4 regions of the Inediibacterium massiliense genome follow, and region 4 is predicted to be linked to each of the others. Evidence: riboswitches for the same ligand, from Rfam matches in the RefSeq annotation. Region 4 holds a riboswitch; each other region holds the start of a gene.
The links. Region 4 has a riboswitch for cobalamin ahead of cobT (nicotinate-nucleotide--dimethylbenzimidazole phosphoribosyltransferase). Riboswitches for the same ligand answer to the same signal wherever they lie in the genome.
Positions count from the first base shown of each region.

Region 1 (2,208 bases), on a different contig from region 4:
CTCCAACTTCTTGAATAGGTTCATCCTCTACTACTGTAATTTCTATTTCCTTTGGCTCACAATTTTTACAGTCTTTGCTTTCTATTTTTATTTTTACTTTTCCAACACTGATTCCCGTTATATTTCCTGTATCTTCCTCCCATTGGCCTGCCTTGGCTGTTGCTATTTTTTCATCTTCACTGCTCCAGCTATATTTTGTATAACTTGGTACATCTCCATCTAAATCATCCCAGTACGTATCTTCATTTCCTTCATCATCTACTACCATTGCATATAAGCTTATTGTTTCTCCTACTTTTATTTCTGTTTTTTTTGGCTTACTTCTAAATGCTATGTGTCTTTCATATTTAGGTCTGTCATCAATTACTGTAATTTCTATTTCCTTTGCCTCACAATTTTTACAGTCTTTGCTTTCTATTTTTATTTTTACTTTTCCAGCACTGATTCCCGTTATATTTCCTGTATCTTCCTCCCATTGTTCTCCCTTGGCTATCGCTATCTTTTCATCTTCACTGCTCCAGCTATATTTTGTATAACTTGGTACATCTCCATCTAAATCATCCCAGTACGTATCTTCATTTCCTTCATCATCTACTACCATTGCATATAAGCTTATTGTTTCTCCTACTTTTATTTCTGTTTTTTTTGGTTCACTTCTAAAAGCTATATGCTTTTCATATTTGGATTGGTTATCAATTTCTTTTATACTTTCTCCTGCCCCTATTTCTTTTTGTTCAATTTTACTTTCTTGATCTTCTATGAACATATCTTCTTCATGATCTGTTTGTCCATATACAAAATCAAAGGGTATTCCACTACATAATAAAACAATCATCAATAAAACACTCATTACTCGTTTATTCATCTTAAATGCTCCTTTCTATACCTATTTTGTTTAATTATACAAAAATCCTTGACTTTCAAAGAAAGTCAAGGATTTTTTATAAATATCTTCATAAACATTTATATACCTTGCACTTTCCTTAACCCTAGAAGGAAGTATGCTAAAAAATTTAGATAGGTCTCCTGGCTTGTGGATTAACGCTTTCCTTTCCCTTCCCAAAATAAAATATATTTCAGTGGTATGTCAAAGAATTGCTCCCCACTTACAGTGGCTGGACCGCTTAGGATTTTCACCTAATTCCCTTTTTATCTTCTCAAAAGAAGAACCTAAATTAAAATACTATGTAGTTTAAATTATAATTATTACTAAAAAAGTATTAATATGTCGAATTCAGACATGTAATATTTTATATTATTTCTCATATTTTTTCAATACTGGATATTTTATTTGAAAATTTCTTATTTTATGACTATAGATATATAAAAACAAAAATGCCAGCATATGCTAGCGTTTTTTGTTTTATTGTATGGATTTATATAATTTGTAAAGCATAACAGCTGCTTGTGCTCTGTTTGCATTTTCTTTTGGCATAAAAGTACCATCTGGCATTCCACTAATAATAGATTCTTTTACACATAATGCTGCATTCTCATTTGCCCAAGAAGCTATATTTGCTTGATCAATAAATCTTTCTAATTCATTTATACTTGCTTTTTCTTTTCCTTTTTGAGTCAGTACCTTTCCAATAATTGTTGCCATTTCTTCTCTTGTAATTTTTCCATTTGGATCAAATATAGTTTTGCTTCTTCCACTAATGAGTCCATTTTTGTAAGCAGCTTTTACATATGGAGCATACCATTGATTTTCTTTTACATCTGTAAAGCTTAATTTTGTATCTTCTGTATCTAATTGAAGCATTTTTGTAATTAAAGTTGCAAATTCTGCTCTTGTAATAGATGCACTCGGGTCAAATAGCTCTTTACTTCTTCCATTGATGATACCTTTTTGAGCCATTTCTTCTATAGCTTCCTTTGCCCATTCATAATCTTTTAAATCATGAAATCCTATTTTTATTTCTTCTTTTTCTACTTTTTGAGCAAAATATTTGCTAAAATGACTTGTTTCAAAGGTAACCATCTTTGTATCTTGATCATATTGACCACCCATGTTTTCTATAGTTTCCTTATCCTTTAGATAAAATACTTGCACTACTTCTTCTTTTTTAACTTCTCCATTGTATAAAATAGCTACTTTTATTTTTTCTTTAAATTCTTTAATCGGTTTTTCCCCTAAATAAACTGTCAAATCTACTACTGTACTTTCTTTAGGTATAAAAGAATACAATGTATTTTTTTCTATTTCCT
Region 1 is NZ_LN876585.1:165,448-167,655, reverse strand. It holds gene BN2409_RS03490 (Ig-like domain-containing protein) at 1-865, opposite strand, end outside; cobalamin riboswitch at 1,000-1,189, opposite strand; gene BN2409_RS03485 (S-layer homology domain-containing protein) at 1,364-2,208, opposite strand, start outside.
Region 1: linked by a shared signal. The riboswitch ahead of BN2409_RS03490 (Ig-like domain-containing protein) and the one ahead of cobT (nicotinate-nucleotide--dimethylbenzimidazole phosphoribosyltransferase) in region 4 are both predicted to bind cobalamin.

Region 2 (2,208 bases), on a different contig from region 4:
GCAAATTACAGTAGCTTTTTTCCTAACATTACTAATTTCTACAGGCTTATTAAAAAATAATGCTATTTCTGTATTTGCTGATACAGTAGAATCATTTTCTGGAGTGACTTTTACAAGCTGTAAATCTTCATACACCTTATCTGTAACCTTTTGATCTATAGTACTCTCAAGGAAATTTATATTTTCCTTTTGTATTTTTTCTTCTACATTTTTTTGATTTTTTATATTTTCTTTTTGATCTCTTTCTTTGTTGATATCTTCTTCATACACTGCATTGGTTACTGTTTCTTTTGTATTTTCATTCTTTACTATTTCTATTTCATTTGCAAAAGAAGAAAATATCATAGTAAAAATCATACAGATCATTACCAAAATACTTAAAATTTTTCTATTCAATATGGATCTCTCCTTTCTATTTTTTCACAAAAATACGAGAATTGAAATCCAATTCTCGTATTTTTCAAATATTCAGAGATTTCTTATTTTAGTATTCCCAGCCTTTAAATTCCCAAACTACATTATCTCCATCATGTAATTCATAAATAGAAGCTGCTTTTTCTTGTTTTTGACCATTTACTGTGTATTGCCATCCATTTGACCAATCTGAACTTGAATCATCTGTACCTATTTTTTCTACATAACCACCTTGATTTTTTACAACTATATTATTTTTTACCCATTCTTTACCTTTTTCTTGTTCTAAAGCTTTCATAAGAGCATGTAATGCAGATGGATTTTCTTTTAATACGTCTGCATCATCAAAATATTCTTCTAAACTATCATTTGTTAATGTTAATCCTTTTACCTCAACAGGTCCAAAAGTTTTTCCTATTATTTTTACATTAACTTTTTCAACTGTAGGATTATCACTAGGTTCTTCTACTACAATATAACTACTAATAGGAGTAATCTTGTCCTTATCACCTAAAGTAGCTGTGATCGTAGCTCGTCCAGCTTCTTTTAATTTAATATTTACTGTATCTTGTCCAGCGATAGTCTTTCCTTCTACTTCTTTTCCATCCTTAACAAAAGCTACTATATTTTCATCTGAAGTTTCCCAAACAATTCCTTCTTTGTTTTCAATATCTACCTTTTGATAACTACTTGTAAGACCTACTACCTTCATTTCCTCTGGTTCGTCACCATATCCTACTACTGTAAAATCACTAGAATCATCTAGAGTAAGCATTGTGATGTCTGCATCTGCTGCAAAAGCAGGTATACCTGCTAAGCTTAAAATAAGTGTTAATACTAACATAAATGATAATGTCTTTTTCATTTTTTTGTCCCCTTTCATTTTTTGTTTTTTCTCTGAATATTTTATAAGCCTCAAGGCTTATCAGCAAAATTAAAAATCCCTATCTTCCAAAAAAGATAGGGATTACACGCAAAATAAACTTTTGTGAGTATCTCTCCTTTCTTCGGAAGGATGTGTACCAAAACTTTTAGGTAGGTCTCCTGACTTGTGGATCAACACTCTCCTTCACCTTCCCAAAATAAAATATATTTCAGTGGTATATTGAAGGACTGCTCCTCACTTACAGTGGCCGGACCGTTTAGGATTTTCACCTAATTCCCTTTTCATCTTTGAACTATTCATCAAAGAACCTAAAAGCTTATATATAATTTTATTTTTATAAATAATGGATAGTAATTTCAAACTTCTTTTATTATTATTTCATATTTCTACTATTTTTTCAACCAATATATTACATATTTTACAAAATTCGTTTGACATTTTTCGATAATATGAAGTAAAATTCAACAAAAAACGCCAGCATTTGCTAGCGTTTTGTCGGTTATTTTATGGATTTGTATAAATTATAAAGCATCATAGCAGCTTGAGCTCTATTGGCATTTTGTTTTGGCATAAAATTACCATCAGGCATTCCACTGATCATAGATTCTTTTACACACAATGCTATATTTTCACTTGCCCAAGAAGCTATATTTGTTTTGTCATTAAATCTTTCCAATTCATTTATATTTGCTTTTTCTTTTCCTTTTTGTATGAGTACCTTTCCAATGATCGTTGCCATTTCTTCTCTTGTAATTTTTCCATTTGGATCAAATATCGTTTCATTTCTTCCACTTACGAATCCATTTTTGTAAGCAGTTTTTACATATGGAGTATACCAAGCAGTATCCTCTACATCTATAAATCTCAATTTTTCATTTTCTATGTTTAATCCAAGCATTTTTGTAATG
Region 2 is NZ_LN876585.1:128,339-130,546, reverse strand. It holds gene BN2409_RS03445 (outer membrane protein assembly factor BamB family protein) at 1-396, opposite strand, end outside; gene BN2409_RS03440 (DUF4430 domain-containing protein) at 485-1,279, opposite strand; cobalamin riboswitch at 1,432-1,627, opposite strand; gene BN2409_RS03435 (S-layer homology domain-containing protein) at 1,800-2,208, opposite strand, start outside.
Region 2: linked by a shared signal. The riboswitch ahead of BN2409_RS03440 (DUF4430 domain-containing protein) and the one ahead of cobT (nicotinate-nucleotide--dimethylbenzimidazole phosphoribosyltransferase) in region 4 are both predicted to bind cobalamin.

Region 3 (2,208 bases), on a different contig from region 4:
CTTTAATTCATTTATGATATCTTGTAATCCTTCTGAGTCTTTTCCTTCACTTTCTATCTGAATATGTTGTCTTACAATAGCTGGATAATCTTGATCCTTTGAAATATCTACTTGATACGTTCCAGCTTTGGGTAAAGAAAAAGTTACCTCCCCATTTTCATCAGTTTGATAATTTCCTTTTGTTCCTACTTTTATATCAACATTTTTAATCGGAGCATTTCCCACTTGATTATCTACCACTTTGATAGTAAAATGAATTCCATCTTGTTTGACAGTAATGACTGGTATTTTAGTAATAATGCTTGTTCCTGAGTAAGAACACATATAAAATACTAATTCTTTGCAATTTAATTCTCCATTTAAATTAGTCAATCCATCAAATTGCTCTACTCCTATACTTGGAAAAATGATATCTCCACTATTAAAATGTACATAATAGCACCAACCAAAGTTTTCCTTTTGTGATTCTCCTAATATTTCTGTAATAAAAAATCCTGTAGATGGATTGTTTGTTCCTTGTATATTTTCCTCTTTTACTGCTGCTTTTAACACATCTAGAGGATTTTTCATATCTTTTGTAAATTTTATTTTTTCATCATACAAGGTATCTTTACAACCTTCTATTCTTACATGAATCCATTCTTCTTTTTCATTTGTTTGATCCATTGTCATTACTTTTGATAGATTTTCTTCACATTCTTTTTCTACATTTTTATTTTCCCCATAAACTTGATCCACTACCTTTAATTCTTCTTTATACTGGCTACCTTCTGCATGTGCCATCATAGAAGATAATGGTAAAATTCCAAGCAACATCGTAAAAACCAATACTAAACTTAATAATTTTTTATTCATAAAAATCTCCTCTCTCTTAATTATTTTTTATAAAAATTTGCTCCTCCTTTTTCATAAGTTTTAAACAAAAAAAATCTTAACTCTAATAGAGTTAAGATTTTTAGCCCATAGCAAGTGTATACTTACACCTAATTTTATGCACTTTCCCTAACCCCAGAAGGAAGTATGCTCATACATTTAGGCAGGTCTCCTGACTTGTGAATCTGCACTTTCCTTTGCCTTCCCAAAATATAATGATTTCAGTGGCATATCAAAGGTAGCTCCTCACTTACAGTGGCTGGACCGTTTAGGATTTTCACCTAATTCCCTTTTCATCTTCTTAAAAGAAGAACCTAAATAAAATAATATGTAATTTAAAATCGTATATTGTTTAAAATAGTCATAATATGTCGTATTTAACCATGTTATATTTTACATCATTTAGTATATTTTTGCAATCGTAAATATATTTTTTTATAATAAAAATGCTAGCTTTCGCTAGCAATTTTCATTTACTTTATACTATTGTATAATTTGTAAAGCATCACAGCTGCTTGTGCTCTGTTTGCATTTTCTTTTGGCATAAAAGTGCCGTCTGGCATTCCACTAATAATAGATTCTTTTACACATAATGCTGCATTCTCATTTGCCCAAGGAGCAATACTTTCTTTGTCAATAAATTTTTCTAATTCATTGATATTTGCTTTTTCTTTTCCTTTTTGTGTAAGTACTTTTCCAATGATGCTTGCCATTTCTTCTCTTGTAATTTTTCCATTTGGATCAAATATAGTAGCACTTCTTCCACTGATGAATCCATTTTTGTAAGCGGCTTTTACATATGGAGCATACCAATCAGAATCTTCTACATCTGTAAAGCTTACATGGATATCTTCTATATCTAATTGAAGCATTTTTGTGATTAAAGTTGCAAATTCTGCTCTTGTAATAGATGCACTCGGGTCAAATAGATCTTTACTTTTTCCATGGATGATTCCTTTTTCAGCCATTTCTTCTATAGATTCTTTCGCCCATTCATAATCTTTTAAATCATGAAAAGTTATTTTTACTTCTTCTTTTTCTAATTTTTGAGCGAAGTATTTGCTAAAATGACTTATTTCAAAAGTAACCATTTTTGTATCTTGATCATATTCTCCACCCATATTTTCTATAGTGCCCTTATCATTTAGATAAAATACTTGCACTACCTCTTGATCTTTGACTTCTCCATCATATGGAATAGCTACTTTCATAGGTTCATGAAATTGATTTATTTTTTCTTCTCCCATCTTTATATTTAAATCTAGAACTATACTTTCTTTTGGAACTTTATTTTTCTCAAAAGCTGTTAAATCTTCTTGATCTATAGCTTTCGCA
Region 3 is NZ_LN876585.1:156,863-159,070, reverse strand. It holds gene BN2409_RS03480 (prenyltransferase/squalene oxidase repeat-containing protein) at 1-855, opposite strand, end outside; cobalamin riboswitch at 1,019-1,206, opposite strand; gene BN2409_RS03475 (S-layer homology domain-containing protein) at 1,347-2,208, opposite strand, start outside.
Region 3: linked by a shared signal. The riboswitch ahead of BN2409_RS03480 (prenyltransferase/squalene oxidase repeat-containing protein) and the one ahead of cobT (nicotinate-nucleotide--dimethylbenzimidazole phosphoribosyltransferase) in region 4 are both predicted to bind cobalamin.

Region 4 (2,208 bases):
ATTGCGCCAGAACCTTCTCCTAAACGAAGTCCCATATCAAACATAGGCGTAAGGCCTAAAAGTTCTATAGCTTTTTTTCCGCCTTTTTCAGCTGTATAATGAGAAGAAATTAAAAAGTCTTTTACTTTAGGTTCTATAGTAATAGCTAAAAGTGCAGCAGCCATTGCGATAAAACCATCTACTACTACGGGAATTCTATTGGCAGCAGCTCCTAAAAATACTCCAGCCATTCCACCTATCTCAAATCCTCCTACTTTGGATAAAATATCAATTCCATCTTTAGGGTTAGGTTGATTCATAGCAATGGATCTTCTGATTACATCCGCTTTATGAGACAATTTTTCTATAGGAAGACCTGCACCTACTCCTACAATCTCTAAAGGATCTACATTTCCAATAACAGAAAGTATGGCTGTACTTGAAGTAGTGTTGGCAATGCCCATTTCTCCTGGAGCTAAGAGATTTTTTCCTTTTTTGATTTCTTCCTTTGTAATTTCGATTCCAATTTCTAAGGATTTTATAGCTTCTTCTCTTGTCATAGCAGGGCCTTTTGCCATATTGCTTGTTCCATATCTTATTTTTCTCTGAATTACATTTGGATCTAAAATATCTTCAGCTACACCTATATCTACTACTATAACATCTGCTTTTGCTTGTTTGGCTAATGCACATACACCTGTTACTCCTTTTGCGAAGTTTGGGGTTTGAAGGGCAGTAAGACTTTGTGGATCAGGTGCTACCCCTTCTTCATAAACACCATGATCTGCTGCCATTACAATAACACCCTTTTGATCTACGCTAGGAAATGGATTTTTTGTAATTCCTGCTAAATGGATAGCAATCTCTTCAAGTCTTCCAAGGCTTCCAATGGGTTTTAAAAGATTATCGATATATTTTTTTGCTTTTTCCATAGAATTTTTATCTAATTCACCAATTTGAACAAGGGTTTCCTTTAATAAGTTCATAAAAATTCCTCCTTTGTAGTATGTTTCTGATTTTATAGTATAACCAAAAAAAGCCCATGGTTTGCTGATAGATCAAGCAAACCATGAACTTTTCCATCATTCATGACATATCAGCAGCTATAGGCAGGTCTCCTGGCTTTGCATCATCATTTGATAAACCTTCCCAGAAAAATCCAGTGGCATATTTTATCAAACTCTGCTTTACAGTGATGGGATCGCTGAAGAATTTCACTTCATTCCCTATTCTCCTAAATAGGCACCTATAACCTTATAAAGTTAATATTATTATAAAGTAATTTTTATATTTTTTCAATGTTTACAAAAGATATTATAGAAGGAATTAAGACTTATAAAAGGAATAGATACTATAAGACAAAATACGAGTAGCTTATAAGGAGGAGAAATGTGATTGTATAAAATTACAGAATCGGATGAAAAAATTATCATAAAAGGAATAAAAGACTTTGATCCTATTCATATATTTGAGTGCGGACAATGCTTTCGATGGAATAAAGAAGAGGATGGAAGTTATACAGGAGTAGCCCATGGAAAAATTTTAAATGTTTACAAAGATGGGGAATATATTATTTTTGATCAAACTACAAAGGATGATTTTATAAATTTATGGATGAATTATTTTGATTTGAAAAGAGATTATGGAATGATAAAAGAAAATCTATCTAAAGATCCTATTTTAAAAGAAGCCATAAAGCATGGACAAGGGATTCGAATTTTAAACCAAGATGAATGGGAAACGACAATATCATTTATCATTTCTTCTAATAGAGGAATTCCAGTCATTAAAAAATCTATTGAAGCATTATGTGAAAAATATGGTACATATATTGGAGTATACAGAGGAAGAAAATATTATGATTTTCCAACCCCAAAACAATTATTAAATTGTTCAGAGGAAGATATCAAACAAAGCCATACTGGATATCGAGCAAAATATATTGTAAATACTACTCATATGATTGAAGAGGCTCATGTAGATCTTTATGGACTCAAAAATTTATCTACTCATGATGCAAGAAACGAATTACTCAAACTAAGTGGTGTAGGACCTAAGGTAGCGGATTGTATATTACTTTTTTGTATGGGAAAATATGATGCTTTTCCAATAGATGTATGGGTAAAAAGAGTGATGGAATATTTTTATCTTCCTGAGGAAACATCTCTTAAAAAAGTACAATTATTTTCACAAGAAAAATTTAAAAACTTAGCAGGATTTGCCCAACAA
Region 4 is NZ_LN876586.1:558,698-560,905, forward strand. It holds gene cobT (nicotinate-nucleotide--dimethylbenzimidazole phosphoribosyltransferase) at 1-965, opposite strand, end outside; cobalamin riboswitch at 1,071-1,244, opposite strand; gene BN2409_RS06490 (DNA-3-methyladenine glycosylase family protein) at 1,375-2,208, shown strand, end outside.